Regions from separate parts of the Nonomuraea sp. B10E15 genome, predicted to be linked through region 2. Evidence: predicted binding sites of a transcription regulator. Region 2 holds the regulator's gene; the other holds the start of a gene.
The links. Region 2 encodes HrcA, which represses chaperone genes, less so after heat shock. Its sites were predicted from a motif close to TTGGCACTCTCNNNNNGAGAGTGCCAA; they were not measured.
Positions count from the first base shown of each region.

Region 1: a site for HrcA is predicted at 4,402-4,428, ahead of groES (co-chaperone GroES). Genes of this name have one in related genera too.

Region 1 is NZ_JBDPMB010000010.1:51,225-59,462, forward strand. Features, by position in the region: gene tsaD (tRNA (adenosine(37)-N6)-threonylcarbamoyltransferase complex transferase subunit TsaD) at 1-835, shown strand, start outside; gene ABGB14_RS26465 (hypothetical protein) at 871-2,745, opposite strand; gene ABGB14_RS26470 (class I SAM-dependent methyltransferase) at 2,937-4,115, opposite strand; gene groES (co-chaperone GroES) at 4,515-4,829, shown strand; gene groL (chaperonin GroEL) at 4,901-6,520, shown strand; gene ABGB14_RS26485 (sigma-70 family RNA polymerase sigma factor) at 7,066-7,701, shown strand; gene ABGB14_RS26490 (DUF5319 domain-containing protein) at 7,811-8,188, opposite strand; gene ABGB14_RS26495 (helix-turn-helix transcriptional regulator) at 8,228-8,238, opposite strand, start outside.
Region 2 is NZ_JBDPMB010000001.1:340,801-349,038, forward strand. Features, by position in the region: gene ABGB14_RS01615 (transcriptional regulator) at 1-667, opposite strand, end outside; gene hemW (radical SAM family heme chaperone HemW) at 966-2,186, shown strand; gene ABGB14_RS01625 (DUF4870 domain-containing protein) at 2,183-3,085, opposite strand; gene ABGB14_RS01630 (RNA-guided endonuclease TnpB family protein) at 3,229-4,428, shown strand; gene ABGB14_RS01635 (DUF3097 domain-containing protein) at 4,443-5,249, opposite strand; gene ABGB14_RS01640 (hypothetical protein) at 5,267-6,262, opposite strand; gene hrcA (heat-inducible transcriptional repressor HrcA) at 6,421-7,434, shown strand; gene dnaJ (molecular chaperone DnaJ) at 7,446-8,238, shown strand, end outside.

The DNA of each region.
Region 1 (8,238 bases), on a different contig from region 2:
TGCCGAGGCCGGGCTGAGGTTCTCCGACATCGACGCCGTCGCCGTGACCGCGGGCCCAGGGCTCGCCGGCGCGCTGCTGGTCGGGGTGGCCGCGGCCAAGTCCTACGCGCTCGGCCTCGGCGTGCCCCTCTACGGCGTCAACCACCTGGCCGCCCACGTCGCCGTCGACCAGCTGGAGCACGGGCCGCTGCCCAAGCCGTGCGTCGCCATGCTGGTCTCGGGCGGCCACTCGTCGCTGCTGCTCGTGCCCGACGTCGCCGAAGACGTGATCTCGCTCGGCTCCACCGTGGACGACGCGGCCGGTGAGGCGTTCGACAAGGTGGCGCGGGTGCTGGGGCTGCCCTTCCCCGGCGGGCCGTACATCGACAGGGCCGCGCGCGAGGGCTCCGGCGAGGCGATCGCGTTCCCGCGCGGCAAGCTGGACGACGGCACGCTCGACTTCTCCTTCTCCGGGCTCAAGACGGCCGTGGCGCGCTGGGTCGAGGCCCGCGAGGCGTCAGGGCAGGCCGTGCACGTGCCCGACGTCGCCGCCTCGTTCCAGGAGGCCGTGGTCGACGTGCTGACCCGCAAGGCGCTGCAGGCGTGCAGGAAATACGGGGTGGACGATCTGCTGATCGGCGGCGGTGTGGCGGCCAACTCCCGGCTGCGCGCGCTGGCGCAGGAGCGCTGCGAGGCGGCCGGTGTGCGCCTGCGGGTGCCGCGGCCCGGGTTGTGCACCGACAACGGCGCCATGGTCGCCGCCCTGGGCTCCGACCTGGTCGCGGCCGGCATCACCCCCTCGACCCTGGAGATCCCGGCCGACTCCTCGCTCCCGATCACGACGGTGCACGTGTAGGGCGCGGGCAGGCCGGCGGGTGCCCGCGCGAGCGGTCAGTCCTTCGCCCTGGTCGGGCGGAGCAGGGCCTCGGCCAGCGCCAGCATGGTCTCCTCCAGGGCGCCGAGACGCTTGTTGAGGTCTTCGGCGGCGGGCTGCACGATGCCGGTGACCGTCTCGGCCAGCTCGTCGCGGTCGGGACGTGTCCTGACCAGCTCGGTGAGCGCGGTGGCGGCGGTGGTCAGCCGCTCGGCCTGGTCGCCGGTCTGCGAGCGGATCAGCTCGCCGATCCGCTCGGGGATGGCCAGGGTGGCGGGCAGCTGGCCGACGCGCTGGTTGACCGACTCGATGCGGTCGTCGACGGACTCCAGGTGCTCGCTGGCCTGCTCGGCGCGGGTGACCAGGCCGTTGACGTGGGTGTCGAGGACGTTGAAGCGGCTGTCGAGCCCTCCGAGGTGGCCGTCGATGGCGTCGAAGCGGCTGCTCAGGTGCTCTTCGGCCTCGCCGAGGCGCTCGTCGATGGCGTCCATCTGGCCGTCGAGCCGGTTGAAGCGGCCCTCTGCGCGGGTGGTGCTCTCGCCCACGCGCTGCTCGGTGCCGGACATGCGCTCGTCGAGGGCGGTGAAGCGGGCGTCGACGCGTACGTCGAGCGCGTCGAAGCGGTCGTCGTGGCGGCCCAGATGGCCGTCGAGGATGCCGAGGCGCTTGTCGACCGCGCCGAGCTGGCCGTCCATCGACGCGAGGCGCTTGTCGACGCCGCCCACCCGGGTGTCGAGGCCGTCGATCCTGGTGTCGATGTCGGCCAGGCACTCGTCGGCGGACTCCAGCCGGCCGCCGAAGTCGGCCACCCTGGTGTCGAGGCCGGAGAGCGCGCTTTCCGCCCGGTCGAGCCTGGCGTCCACGCCGCCGAGCCGGGCGGTCAGGCGCTGCTCGCTCTCGCCGAGTTGGACGGCGAGGTGGCGGTCGGTCTCGTCGAGCCTGGCGGCGAGCCGCTGCTCGATGTCGGAGAGGTGGCCGGTGAGCTGGTCGTCGGCCTCCTTGAGCCGGATGGCGAGCCGCTCGTCGGCCTCGACGAGGCTCCTGGCCAGCCTCTGGTCGGTCTCGTCGAGCCGGGCGGTCAGGCGCCGGTCGGTGCCCTCCAGGCGCACGGTGAGCCGCTCGTCGGTGTCGTCGAGCCGGGTCGTGAGGTGCTGGCCCGCCTCGTCGAGCCGGGCGGTGAGGCGCTGGTCGGTCTCGTCGAGGCGGGCAGCCATGCGCTGCTCGGCGGCGTCGAGGCGGGCCCGCGTCTGCTCGGCCGAGTCGGCGATGCCCTCGGACAGGTCGCTGATCACGCCCTCGACGCGGTCGGTGCGGGTGGCCAGCTCGGCCATCGACCGGTCGAGCCTGGTGAAGCGGCCGGCGGCGGCCTCCATGCTGGAGCTGAGCGTGGTCAGCCTGGTGGCGAAGTCGGACATGCCCTTGGTGATGCCGTCGGCGGTGTCGAGCACCGCCTGCAGGCGGTTGAGCGCCTCGTCGACGCCCTCGCCGACGGTGCCGACGCCGGCCTGCAGGCCGGGCAGCTCGGACATCGGGGCGACACGGGCGTCGACGCCGCTCACCCGCTCGCCGACGGCGTCGACGTGGTCGCGGACCGCCTCCACGTGCTGCGCCAGGCCCTCGGCCCACATCGGCGGCTTGGCGGTGATGTCGTCCAGCCGTCCGTTGACCGCCTCAAGGGTGCCGCTCAGGCCGCCGAGCTCGCGCTCGCGCACCTCGCGCAGGAGCCACTCCATGCCTTCGAGCCGCTGGCGGATCTCGTCGAGCATGGCGCCCTGGGTGCGCTGCTCGTAGACGTGATCCTGGGAGGCGCGCTGCAGCAGGTCTCGCATTCTCTCTGAAATGGCCAGATGGCCGCCTGCCTGAAGAAGGGTGGTGTGGTTGGAATGATCCACCGAAAGCTCCTTCGCTCGCCGACGGTCTGCCGCGCAGCGGTGGGGTAGGTCAGGTTTGCAGATGAAAGAGCGAGAACACGGTTAACCGCACTGGGGAGAACTCCCGCCCGCCCACCTTAGCCTTTTGATCAAGGTCCGTCAGCGCCGAATGGAAAGATCGCTCGAAACCGAAGAATGCCCGAGATGCCTGCTCAGCGGGGTGATGGTGGATTGCAGATGATGACCGATGGTTTATCAAGAATGCGGGTCAGGATGACGACGGCTGTTCTGTCCCCGTTGAGTCGCAAATCGCTGCGCAGGCGTTCGATGTCGACGGCTGAGGCGCGCTTCTTGATGGTGACATTTCCGATTTTCCGCTCTCGAAGTGCGGCGCGTAGTTTCTTCAGCGAGAACGGAAGTACGTCGTCTATCTCGTACCTCGCCGCCCATGGGGTGTCCACGGGGTCGTCGCCCGTGATGTACGCGATCATCGGGTCGAGCAGGCGGCCGCCGACGATCTCGGCCACCTCGCCCACGAGGTGCGCGCGGATGGCGGCGCCGTCGGGCTCGTAGACGTACCGGCCCGGCGGGCCCGTGGCGGCCCGGACGCCCGTGGCCGTGAGGGTGTGGCCGCCGGGCAGCAGGGTGGCCCGGCGGTCCGCCTTCCGGCCGGCCCCGGTCCAGAGCGTCGCCTCCTTCACCTCGCCCTTGAAGGACACCCACTCGGCCTCCGCCCCTTCGGGGATGAACGTGTAGGGGATGCCGGGGGCGACCTTGAGACAGGCCGCACGAGCCCTGGAGACGAGGTCGAGCACCACCGGCCAGGGCGGCGAGTAGGCCATGGGGTCGAACGTGCGGCCCCTGCTCGTACGCCGTGCCGGGTCGGCGAAGAGCACGTCGTAGCGCTCCGGCTCGACGCCGGCCGCGTCGGCCACGCGCACCGTCACCCGGTCGCCAAGCCCGAGCGCCTCGGCGTTGGCCCTGGCCACGGCGGCGGTCAGCGGGTCGGTGTCGACGGCCTCCACGGCGCAGCCTGCGCGGGCCAGCGCCAGCAGGTCGCCGCCGATGCCGCAGCACGCGTCCGCGACTCTCGGCTCCGGGGCGCGGGCGGCCACCAGGCGGGCGGCGCGGTGCCCGGCGACCTCCGTCCTGGTGGCCTGCTCAAGGCCGTGCGGCGTGAAGTACATCAGCCGGGCGTCCTCGCCGAACTTGGCCGTGGCGCGCTCCCTGAGCCCCGCCTGGGTGAGCGCCGCCGAGGTGAGCGCCGCGTCATACGTCCTGCGCAGCCTCGTGGCGGCGGCCACCGGGTCGGCGCCGGCGAGCTCGCCGGCCTCCGCGAGCGCCCGCCGCCCGCGCGGGGTCAGCAGCTCGTTGAAGGCGTCGAGGTCCACGTCACACGACGTTAGCGGCACCGGGGACGTACCCGCGGCGCGGGGATCCGGCCGGAGCGGTGGGGCGCGGGGGATAGCGTGGAACGGTGGCCCGGTCGCTTACCAGAAGATGCCGGGTCGTCAGGACGGCGCGACACGCGCGCTCGCGAATCTCGCGGCAGGAGGATCTTTACTAACCCCTGTATGACCGGCCATTACGCTGATAGCGCCTTGTTGCCGGCACCCTGATCGCTCTCAGCAGACGCGTTCGTGTTGACTGTCAAGCCCCTCTTGCATATGTTTCCTGTTGGCACTCTCCCCTTGAGAGTGCCAACGTGCGACGAGGCAGGTCTGACACCCGCGACGGCAGGCCCAGCTGGTCGCCTCTTCTAGATCATTCAAATCTGAAGGGGAGGTCCGATCGTGACGACCGCCACCAAGGTTCCCGTTAAGCCGCTCGGCGACCGCATTGTGGTTCAGCCGCTTGAGGCCGAGCAGACCACCGCTTCCGGCCTGGTCATCCCGGACACCGCCAAGGAGAAGCCGCAGGAGGGCAAGGTCCTCGCGGTGGGCCCCGGCAACTGGGACGAGGACGGCGACAAGCGGATTCCGCTCGACGTCTCCGAGGGCGACATCGTCCTCTACAGCAAGTACGGCGGCACCGAGGTCAAGTACGGCGGCGAGGAGTACCTCGTGCTCTCCGCCCGCGACGTTCTCGCGATCATCGAGAAGTAAGCCGGTGCGTCGAGCCCCGGGCGCTCCAAGGGGCGACCGGGGCTTTCGACGCTAGGAGAGGACTTTCAGCTATGGCGAAGATCCTGGAGTTCGACGAGGACGCCCGCCGCGCGCTAGAGCGTGGCGTGAACGCCCTCGCGGACGCCGTGAAGGTGACCCTTGGCCCGCGTGGCCGCAACGTCGTCATCGACAAGAAGTTCGGTGCGCCGACGATCACGAACGACGGTGTGACCATCGCTCGTGAGATCGAGCTGGACGAGCGCTACGAAAACCTCGGCGCCCAGCTCGCCAAGGAAGTTGCCACCAAGACCAACGACATCGCCGGTGACGGCACCACCACCGCGACGGTGCTGGCCCAGGCGATGGTCCGCGAGGGCCTGCGCAACGTGGCGGCCGGCGCCTCGCCGCTGTCGCTCAAGCGCGGCATCGACAAGGCCGCCAAGGCGATCAGCGACAAGCTGCTCGCCACCGCCCGGCCGGTCGAGGACAAGAAGGAGATCGCCAACGTTGCGACGATCTCCGCCCAGGACGCGCAGATCGGCGACCTGATCGCCGAGGCGTTCGACAAGGTGGGCAAGGACGGCGTGCTCACCGTCGAAGAGTCCAACGCCATGGGCATGGAGCTCGAGTTCACCGAGGGCATGCAGTTCGACAAGGGCTACCTGTCGGCCTACATGGTGACCGACCCCGAGCGGATGGAGTCCGTCCTCGAGGACGCCTACATCCTGCTCACCCAGGGCAAGATCGCCTCCATCGCGGACTTCCTGCCGCTGCTGGAGAAGATCGCCCAGACGAAGAAGCCGCTGCTCGTGGTCGCCGAGGACGTCGAGGGCGAGGCCCTGGCCGTTCTGGTGACCAACAAGATCCGCGGCACCTTCACCTCCGTGGCCGTCAAGGCCCCGGGCTTCGGCGACCGCCGCAAGGCGATGCTGCAGGACATGGCCATCCTCACCGGCGGCCAGGTCGTCAGCGAGGAGATCGGCCTCAAGCTGGAGCACGTCGGTCTCGAGGTGCTCGGCCAGGCCCGCCGCGTCGTGGTGACGAAGGACAACACCACCATCGTCGACGGCGCCGGCGACGCCCAGGCCATCGAGGACCGCGTCAAGGAGATCAAGATTGCCATCGAGCAGTCCGACTCCGACTGGGACCGCGAGAAGCTGCAGGAGCGCCTGGCCAAGCTCGCCGGCGGTGTGTGCGTGCTGCGTGTCGGCGCCGCCACCGAGGTCGAGCTCAAGGAGAAGAAGCACCGCCTCGAGGACGCGATCTCCGCGACGCGCGCCGCGATCGAGGAGGGCATCGTCTCCGGCGGCGGCACCGCGCTGATCCACGTCGCCAAGGGCCTCGACGACCTCGAGCTGTCCGGCGACGAGGCCACCGGCGTCGGCATCGTGCGCCGCGCGCTGGTCGAGCCGGCCCGCTGGATCGCCGAGAACGCCGGTCTCGAGGGTTACGTGGTCACCCACAAGATCGCCGAGCTGGAGGCCGGTCACGGCCTCAACGCCGCGACCGGCGAATACGGCGACCTGCTCGCGCAGGGCGTCATCGACCCGGTCAAGGTCACCCGGTCGGCGGTGCAGAACGCCGCTTCGATCGCGGGCATGCTGCTCACGACCGAGGCGCTCGTGGTGGACAAGCCCGAGGAGGAGGCCCCGGCCGACGGCCAGGGTCACGGTCACGGCCACGGCCACTGACCGCTTCTCCCGTTTCGCGACACGGCCCGCATCCCCAGGGGGGTGCGGGCCGTTCGCGTTCGCTGAGCTCCTGGCCGGCCCCGGCGACGACGCCCTCCGGGCACGGGCGATCCCCGCGTCGACGCGGTCAGTGGCGTTCATGGCGGGTTGTCCCGGGGTGGAGCGTGGGTCTGTCCGCGGAGGCGGCAGAGGCGGCCCTGGAAGGCGGTGGGCCTGCGGTGTCCTTGTCGTGCCCGCCTGGGACGTGCCGTGGTGGGTCTCGCCCTTGCTCGTTCGGATGGGGGCGGTGGTGAGGGCTCGCGGCGCGGGTGGGCGCAGGGTTCTGGGGAGAAGTGGGGGAAAAGGTGGAATAATGCAGTAAACCGGGAGAGGGTGATATGCGTCGGCGGTCTGACAAATGTCGTGCATTCCCGGTTATGGGATGAAACATTATGCCAGCCGTTTCGCCGTAGTGTGCCCATTCGATTACCGATAGTTATCGTCGCTTCAATGTGACCAATCCGTAGCCGTTCGCCATGACGACAGGCCGGATCAGTGCGGGCATCATGCCTATCGTGAGCGAGGGAAGCGTCGCCGACGCCAAAATTGGGGTAAGGCTCGCGTCGAGACTTCCGGCACGGACGGATGACTCCGACCTTAGGGAACTGACGAGCCTCGCCGTGCAGGGAGATCGCAGTGCGATCGAATCTCTGCTCGGCGAGTTGCGTCCGATGGTGGTGCGGTATTGCCGTGCCAGGCTGGGCAGGGTTTCTGGGCAATATCACATTGCCGATGACGTCGCCCAGGAGGTGTGCATCGCGGTCCTGTCCGCGCTGCCGCGTTACCGCGACATGGGGCGGCCGTTCGCCTCCTTCGTGTTCGGGATCGCCTCGCACAAAGTGGCCGACGCGCTGCGGAGCTCCGTGCGCTCGGCCGTTCCGACCCAGGACCTGCCCGACGGGCCTGACGACGGGCCTGGGCCCGAGGAGACGGTGGTCCGCTACATCGAGGTGGAGCACGCGCGCAGGCTGCTGGCCAGGCTGCCGGAGAACCAGCGGGAGTTGTTGCTGCTGCGGGTGGTGTCGGGGCTTTCGGCGGAGGAGACCGGTAATGTACTCGGCATGTCACCGGGTGCGGTCCGCGTCGCCCAGCATCGGGCGCTGGCCAGGTTGCGGCAGATGGCCGAGCTGGAGTCGGCTTGACTCCAGAGCACGAGACCGACGCGCTGCTCGACGCGCTCGGTCGTGGAGAGATGCCTGACCCAGGCGATCCGGCCGCACGGTTGCTGGCCGTGCTGCTCGACGACGTGGATCAGCGGCGCTCCTCCGTGTCGATGACACCATCGACATAGCCTCTGGCGTATTCCCAGCTGACGTAGTCGGCCGGGTCAGGGTGGAAGGCCGGCTCGTGGACCTGCGGCTGGCCCTTCTCGATCATCTGTCGCAGGTTGCCGCGCAGCAGCTCCCAGTCGAAGAAGTGCTGCTCGCCGCATTCGGGGCAGTCGAGCACGAGGCCCAGCACTCCCTGCGGTTCGAGCAGGGAGCGGAAGACCTCGACGTCGGCGAGGTCGGTGATGGCCTCGTCGCGTTCGGCCGCGGTGAGTGGTTCGGCGTCGTCTAGGGCGCCCATCGCCGAGGAAGGGTCGTTAGGGTCGTCCGCGAACGGGTCGCGGGGGACGTCTTCCAGCACCTTCCCACCATATGACCGATGCGGCCCGAGCGGTGGATATTACCTCAGCC
Region 2 (8,238 bases):
TCGCGAGCAGGTCCTCGTGAAGCTGGGCCCACACGGTGTGGTACGAGGCGGCGACGTGGTCGGCCACGTACTCGAGCTCGCCCGAGTGGGCACGGTCGAGGGCTTCGGTCAGGCGGGTTCGATAACGGCCTAAGCGCGGCAACGCCGCGGCCAGTTCGGCGCAGACGACCGCGGCCCGCTGGTCCAGGGCGGAGAACCGGTCGAGCACGCGAGTGTCGTACGCGGGGTCGCTGTGGTCGTTGACGATCATCACACCGTCGACGGGCCTCAGCTGCCAGGCCGTGCAGAGATCGAGCAGTTCCGGGTTCAGTACGAGAAAGCGCTCGTAGGCCGCGGTGACAGCGGGACGCGCGCCACCTGATTCGAGCTCGTCGGTGATCCACTCGGCGTCGGCGACCCGGCCGGCATCCGTCAGGCCCCACACGTCGAACCCGCCGGACAGATGCGTGACGAGACCGGCGACCGCGAGATCGATCAGCTCGGACTCGACCTCGGACTCGTCCATGCCCGTGGCCGCGGCCACACGGGTGAGGCCGGCATGGCCGACACAGCGCAGTGCATGGAGCACCAGCAGCCCGGCGTCGGTGCGGCGAGGTGCGGGCCGGTTCGCGTCATCGCTCTTCGCGACCGGGCGCCGTGCCGGGTCGCCGGGTGCGGGCCGGCTCATGGCGCGGCCCATCGCGACCGCGCGCCGTGTGCGGCGTCGGCTGCCGTCGCGGCTCCGTCCACCGCGACCCGGGTCCGCGCCCGTGAGCCCCGCTCGACGGGCTCCCGCCTCGCGGCCGATGCGCGTCCGCGCGCCTGCCGGACCCGTGCCGGCCGTGTCTCCACCACTTCTTCCCACCAGAACATGATTGGGATGCTCTCACAATCTGGATGTTATTGTCATTTGAAGGGCGTCGTGACAAGCGCTTCGTCAACGTCCGGAGCCGGAGCACTCCCGCCGGGCGGGCAGACTGGAAGGCGTGCCATCCACCCCGCCTGACGGCGATCCCGCGCCCGCCACGGGCGAGCTGCCCGCGAGCGCCCTGAGCGGGCTCGGCGAGCGTCCGTTCGGCTTCTACGTGCACGTGCCGTTCTGCGTCACCCGCTGCGGCTACTGCGACTTCAACACCTACACCGCCGCCGAGCTCGGCCCCGGTGCCTCCCACCGCGACTACGCCGACACGGTCGTCGAGGAGATCCGGCTCGCGCGCCGCGTCCTGGGCACGGCCGAGCTGCCGGTGGAGACGGTGTTCTTCGGCGGGGGCACCCCCACTCTGCTTCCTCCGGAAGACCTGGCCAGGATCCTTGGCGCCATCGGCTCGGAGTTCGGGCTGCGGCCGGGGGCCGAGGTGACGACCGAGGCCAACCCGGAGTCCGTCACCCCGTCCTCCCTCGACAAACTCCGCCACGGCGGGTTCAACCGGGTCAGCTTCGGCATGCAGAGCGTCCGCGAGCACGTGCTCCAGGTGCTCGACCGCGGGCACACGCCGGGGCGGGCCGCCGCGGCCGTGAAGGAGGCGCGGGCGGCCGGGTTCGAGCACGTCAACCTCGACCTGATCTACAGCACGCCCGGCGAGTCCGACGACGACTGGAGGGCCTCGCTGGACGCGGCGATCGAGGCCGGGCCCGACCACGTGTCGGCGTACTCGCTGATCGTCGAGGACGGCACCAGGCTGGCGGCCAGGATCCGGAGGGGCGAGCTGCCGATGCCCGACGACGACGTGGCCGCCGACCGCTACCTGATCGCCGACGAGATGTTGTCGCAGGCAGGTCTCCACTGGTACGAGGTGTCCAACTGGGCCACCTCCGACGCGGCGCGCTGCCGGCACAACCTGCTCTACTGGACCGGCGGCGACTGGTGGGCCGCCGGTCCGGGCGCGCACAGCCACGTCGGCGGCACCCGCTGGTGGAACGTCAAACACCCGGCCGCCTACGCCCAGCGGCTGGCCGGCGGCGCCTCGCCCGCCCATGCCCGCGAGGTGCTGGACACCGATGACCGCGACGCCGAGCGCCTGATGCTGGAGCTGCGGCTGGCGTCCGGCTACCCGCTCGCCGAGGTCGCGCCCGCCGCGCGTCCCGCTGTGGCGAGCGCGCTGGCGCGGGGGCTGCTCGAGCCCGGGCCGTTCAGGTCGGGGCTGATGGTGCTCACCCTCCAGGGCCGGCTGCTGGCCGACGCCCTCATCAGGGATCTGCTCGTCTAGGTGATCATGCGGATGGCGAACGGATAGCGGTACATCTGCCCCTTGTTCGTGGCCATCGCCGCCTGGATGTGGAAGATCAACGACACGATCCAGACCACCGGCAGCAGCAGGATGCCGACGAAGACGATCATCAGGATGCTCGAGACGAGATAGCCGATGAACATCGTGATCTGGAAGTTGAGCGCCTCGGCCGCCTGGTCCCGCACGTACGGCGACTCGTCCTTCTTCATGAGGTAGATGACCAGCGGACCGATCCAGGAGGCCAGCAGGCCCAGCAGGTGCGCGATCATCGCCAGCGAGGTGTCGTCGGTGCCCGGGCGAGGGCCGAAACGGCCGGGGACGTACGGCTCGTGCGGGCCCCGGGGGTAGGCGTAGCCGGGCGGGGGAGCGCCGTATCCCGGGGCCTGGCCCTGGCCGGGCGGTGGTGCGTAACCGGGAGGCGGACCGTAGCCGGGCTGCCCGCCGTAACCTGGTTGCCCGCCGTAACGGGGCGGCTGGGGTCCGTAGATGGGCTCGGAGTCGGGCATCCGGCCGTAGGACTGCTCGCCGTAGGCGGGCTCGGACCCGGGCTGCGGGCCGTACCCGGGCTGGCTGCCGTACCCGGGCTGGCCGGTGTAGCCCGGCTGGCTCGTCTGGCCGAACTGCCCGCCGTAGCCGGGCCGGCCGCCGTATGCGGGATGGGATTGCGGTTGGGATCCGTATCCGGGTTGGTCGCCGTAGGCGGGCTGAGATCCTGGTTGAGGGCCGTAGCCGGGTTGGGAGCCGGGTTGGCCGCGGTAGTCCGGCTGCTCGCCGGAGGCCGGGGGTTGAGGGCCGGAGCAGTGGTCCGGCTGGAGGTCTGACGCTGACACCTTGCGGGTGCGTTCGTCGTCAGGTGGCGGCTGGGGATCCTGGCTCATCTCTCGTTCCTTCGCTGGAGACCCCGGGCTTCAGCCCTGGGGAGGAAAGCGAACCTGCCGCGTAGCGGCGCACAGGACGTCAGTCCGCCGTCAAGGCGGAATGGCGTTAAGCAGGCGCGGGGTGGCCTGCTAAGATCTTGAGTGTGCGGACGGCGTACAAGTGCCGGGCCTACCCGACCCCCGAACAGGCAGCGGTGCTCAACCGCACGTTCGGCTGTGTGCGCGTGGTGTGGAATCAGACGCTCGCCTGGCGGCACCGCCGCTGGCACACCGAACGGGCATCCACGAACGTGCCGCAGGCCAACGCCTTCCTCACCCAGCTCAAGCGGACCGAGGAGTTCGCCTGGCTGAACGAGGTGTCCTCGGTCCCGCTTCAGCAGGTGCTGCGCACTCAGCAGAAGGCGTTCGCCAACTTCTTCGCCGGACGCGCCCGATATCCGCGCTACAAGTCCCGCACCGGCCGCCAGGGCGCCGAATACACCCGCTCCGGGTTCCGCTACCGCGACGGGCAACTGTTCCTGGCCAAGATGAACACGCGACTGGCGTTCGTGTGGTCGTGGCCGGACATCGACCCGGCCACGATCAACCCGTCCACGGTGACCGTCTCCCGCGACCCGTGCGGACGCTGGTACGTCAGCTTCGCCGCCGAGGCCGACGACCCGGATCAGGCCGCCCCTGCCGGCGCCGTGCTCGGCGTGGACCTGGGGGTCAAGGACTTCGCGGTCACCTCCGGCGGCGAGAAGATCGCCAACCCTCGCAGCCTGGCCGAACGAGAACGCAACCTGGCCCGCTACCAACGCCGGATGGCCCGAAAACAGCGCGGCTCGAACAACCGGGCCAAGGCGAAAGCCAAGGTCGCCCGCGCCCACCGCAAGGTCCGCGCGTCCCGGGCGGACTTCCTGCACCGCACCTCGACGCGGCTGGTCCGCGACCACGACGTGATCGTGATCGAAGACCTGGCCGTGAAGAACATGGTCCGCAACCGGAGCCTGGCCAAGGCCATCTCCGACTGCGGCTGGGGCACCTTCCGCCGCATGCTCGAATACAAGACGGCCAAGTACGGACGCCACCTGATCGTCGTGGACCGCTGGTTCCCCAGCTCGAAGACATGCTCCGACTGCGGACACCTGCTCGCAACGCTCTCGCTCTCCACCCGGACGTGGACCTGTCCGGGCTGCGGCACCCTGCATGACAGGGACGTCAACGCCGCGAAGAACATCCTGGCGGCAGGTCTTGCCGTGTCTGCCTGTGGAGGTGATGTCAGACACTCCGGGTCCGCCCGGGTGCAGTCGCCCACGAAGCAGGAAACCCAACCTGTGAAGGTTGGAATCCCCCGCCTTTAGGCGTGGGGAGGAAGTCAAGATGCCTCCGTCACGAAGTCGATCAGTTCTTCGACCCGGCCGAGCAGCTCCGGCTCCAGGTCGGTGTAGCTCGAGACGGCGCCGAGGATGCGCCGCCATGCCTGCGCGGGCTCCATGCGCCAGCCCAGGGCCGCGATCACGCCTTCCTTCCACGGCACGCCGCGCGGCACGTCGGGCCAGCCGGGGATGCGCAGCACGGACGGTTTGACCGCCTGCCAGATGTCGACGTAGGGGTGCCCCACGACGAGCACGTCCGGTGAGGTGATCTCGGCGGCGATCCGGCTCTCCTTGGAACCGGGCACGAGGTGGTCGACCAGCACCCCGAGCCGGCGGCCAGGCTCGGGACCGAACTCCGCCACGATGGCGGGAAGATCGTCCACGCCCTCCAGGTATTCGACCACGACCCCTTCGACCCGCAGGTCGTGACCCCAGATCTTCTCCACGAGGGCGGCGTCGTGCACACCTTCCACGTAGATCCGGCTCTCCCTGGCCACCCTGGCCCGCAGCCCCTGGACGGCGATCGAGCCCGACGCGCTGCGTCTGGTGCCCGCGGGGGCCGCCGCCGGGCGCACGAGTGTCACGGGCTTGCCCTCGAGCAGGAACGCCGCGGGCGCGAGCGGGAACAACCGGCGCTTGCCGAACCGGTCTTCGAGCGTGACGGCCTCCTTGTCACAGGCCACCACCGCGCCGCAGAAGCCGCTGTCGGCATCTTCCACGACGAGCTCCAGCTCGGCGGGCACTTTCGGGATCTTCCCCTTGCCCGGCCGACGCCAATTCCCCGCCAGTACATCGCCCTCGTACACACGGGGACGGTAGCAAATCACCCGCCGACCGCGCCGACCGCAAGGCGCCTGCGCGACGCACCCCGGCCCGCCAGGACGACGGCCGTGCCGATGACCGCGGCGAGCAGTCCCGCGCCGCCGACCAGCAACGGGGCGGTCGTCACCGCGCCCGTGGAGGAGGCGTCCTTCCCGACGCCGTACCGTACGGTGGCCTGCTCCTGGTGGGTGCAGATCAGCTGGTAGTCGCCCCTGGCGGGCGCGTTGATGACGAGGAACTGCTGCCAGACCGTGCCGCCCTCCGTGACCCTCGGGAGGCCCGTGGTCTTGGCCAGCCTGGCCGGTCCGGAGATCTCGCACGCGTAGTGGACGGCCGTGTCGCTGGCGATGTAGACGGCCGGCCTGTCCGCGGGGTCGATCGGCACCGTGACGCTTTCACCGGCCGCGAACGCCTTGGTCGGCGCCAGGCCGGACGCGTCGGCCCCGCCGCCGAACATGACGGCGGCGGTGATCAGGCACACGACGGCCACGCCCCAGACGGCTCCGAGCCACCACAGGGGCGGCGTCACGGCCTTCGGGTCGATGCGGGGCGGGAACTGGGGTTGCCCGCCATGAGGTCCGTACTGCGGCTGCGGGCCGTACTGCGGCTGCGGGCCGTACTGGGGTTGCGGGCCGTACTGGGGTTGCTGCGCGTACGGCCCGGGCTGGCTGTGGTGCGGTTGTCGCGCGTACGGCCCGCTGTGGTACGGCGGTTGCCCGTGGGGCGAAGGCTGACCGTAGCCCGAGGGCTGATCATAGGGTGGCGATGGATGCCCGAACTGAGGCGGCGGACTGTAACCAGGCTGTGAGCCCGCCTGAGGCTCGTAGCCGGGTTGCGAACCGGGTTGGGGCTCGTAGCCGGGTTGGGAGCCCGGCTGAGGGCCGTAGCCCGGCTGGGAGCCCGGTCGCGGGCCGTGCTGCGGGGGTTGGGACTGACCTTGGTCGGGATCCTGCCCTGGCGGCTGGTCGGACGACGGGGGCTGGGAATCGTCGGTCATGTGCGCAAGTGTGAGGCCTGTCCCTTCCCGGAAGCTAGAAGCAGGACGGGACACGGTGTTATCGCACCTTGTGGGCGAGAGCCGTACACTTGGCACTCGGGAACACAGAGTGCTAGAGCCTGTGTCTTCCCCATGGCACGAGGGCAGGAGGTGAGCGCGTGCTTGACGAACGGAAGCTGGCGGTGCTCCGCGCCATTGTCGAAGACTACGTGTCGACCAACGAACCGGTGGGCTCCAAGGCGCTGGCCGATCGCCACAATCTGAAGGTCTCCCCGGCGACGGTCAGGAACGACATGGCGGCGCTGGAGGAGGAGGGATACATCACGCAGCCGCACACCAGCGCGGGCCGGGTGCCGACGGACAAGGGCTATCGCCTGTTCGTCGATCGGCTCTCGCAGGTCAAGCCGCTGTCGGGGGCCGAGCGCCGGGCGATCGAGACGTTCCTGGCCGGCGCGGTCGACCTCGACGACGTGGTGACCCGCACGGTTCGCCTGCTCGCGCAGCTGACCAGGCAGGTGGCGGTGGTGCAATACCCGACGCTGACCCGTTCGACGGTGCGGCACGTCGAGCTCGTCCCGCTGAACGACCGGCGGGTCATGCTCGTGCTGATCACCAACACCGGCCGCGTCGAGCAGCGCGTGATCGAGCTGCCCGAGGTGGTGGAGGAGGCGCGGATCGCGCACCTGCGCGCCGTGCTCAACTCCTGCCTCGACGGCTGCGGCCTGACCAGCGTGCCCGACCTGGTGGCCGACCTGCCTGAGCGGTTGCCCGCCGAAGACCGGCCCGCCGTGGCGACGATCCTGTCGGTGCTGCTCGAGACCCTCGTGGAGCGGCACGACGAGAAGATCGTGTTCGCCGGGGCGGCCAACCTCGCCGGCGCCGACTTCTCCACCGGCCTCCGCGACGTGCTGGAGGCGCTGGAAGAGCAGGTGGTGCTCATGCGGCTGCTCGGCGAGACCACGTCCGACACCCCGTCCGCGCTCACCGTGCGCATCGGCTCGGAAAACCCCTACCTGCGGGGCACATCCATCGTCGCGACCGGATACGGTTCTGGCGACAACCAACTGGCCCGGCTCGGGGTGCTGGGACCCACGAGGATGGATTATCCAGTGACGATGGGCGCCGTGCGCGCGGTGGCACGCTACGTCAGCCAGATCCTGGCTGCATCTTAAGAGGTCGATAAGTGGCAAACAGCGACTATTACGCCACCCTCGGGGTGCGCCCTGACGCCAGTCAGGACGAGATCAAGAAGGCCTACCGCCGGCTCGCCCGCGAGCTGCATCCCGACATGAACCCCGATCCTGAGACTCAGGACAGGTTCAAGGAGATCACGCAGGCCTACGAGGTGCTGTCCGACCCGAACAAGCGCCAGATGTACGACCTGGGCGGCGACCCCTTCGGCGGCGCCGGAGCGGGTGCGGGCGCCGGAGCCGGCGGGTTCGGCGCGGGTTTCCCCTTCAGCGACATCATGGACGCCTTCTTCGGCACCGCGGCCGGCGCCAGGGGCCCCCGTTCGCGTGCCCGCAGGGGCCGCAACGCCACCATCAGGGTCGAGCTCGACCTGCGCGAGACCGCTTTCGGCACCACCCGCGAGCTGGTCGTCGACACGGCCGTGATCTGCGAGGTGTGCCAGGGCGCGGGCGCGGCGGCCGGCACCCACCCCGACACGTGCGACATGTGCAACGGGCGCGGCGAGATCTCCCAGGTCACCCGCTCGTTCCTGGGCCAGGTCATGACCTCGCGGCCGTGCCCGCAGTGCGGCGGGTTCGGCACCATCATCCGCAACCCCTGCCAGGAGTGCTCGGGCGACGGCCGGGTGCGCACCCGGCGGACGATCAAGGTCCGCATCCCCGCGGGCGTCGAGGACGGCACCCACATCCAGCTCGCCGGCGAGGGCGAGGTCGGTCCCGGAGGCGGCCCGCCCGGAGACCTGTTCCTCGAGATCGCCGAGCGGCCTCACGAGATCTTCGAACGGC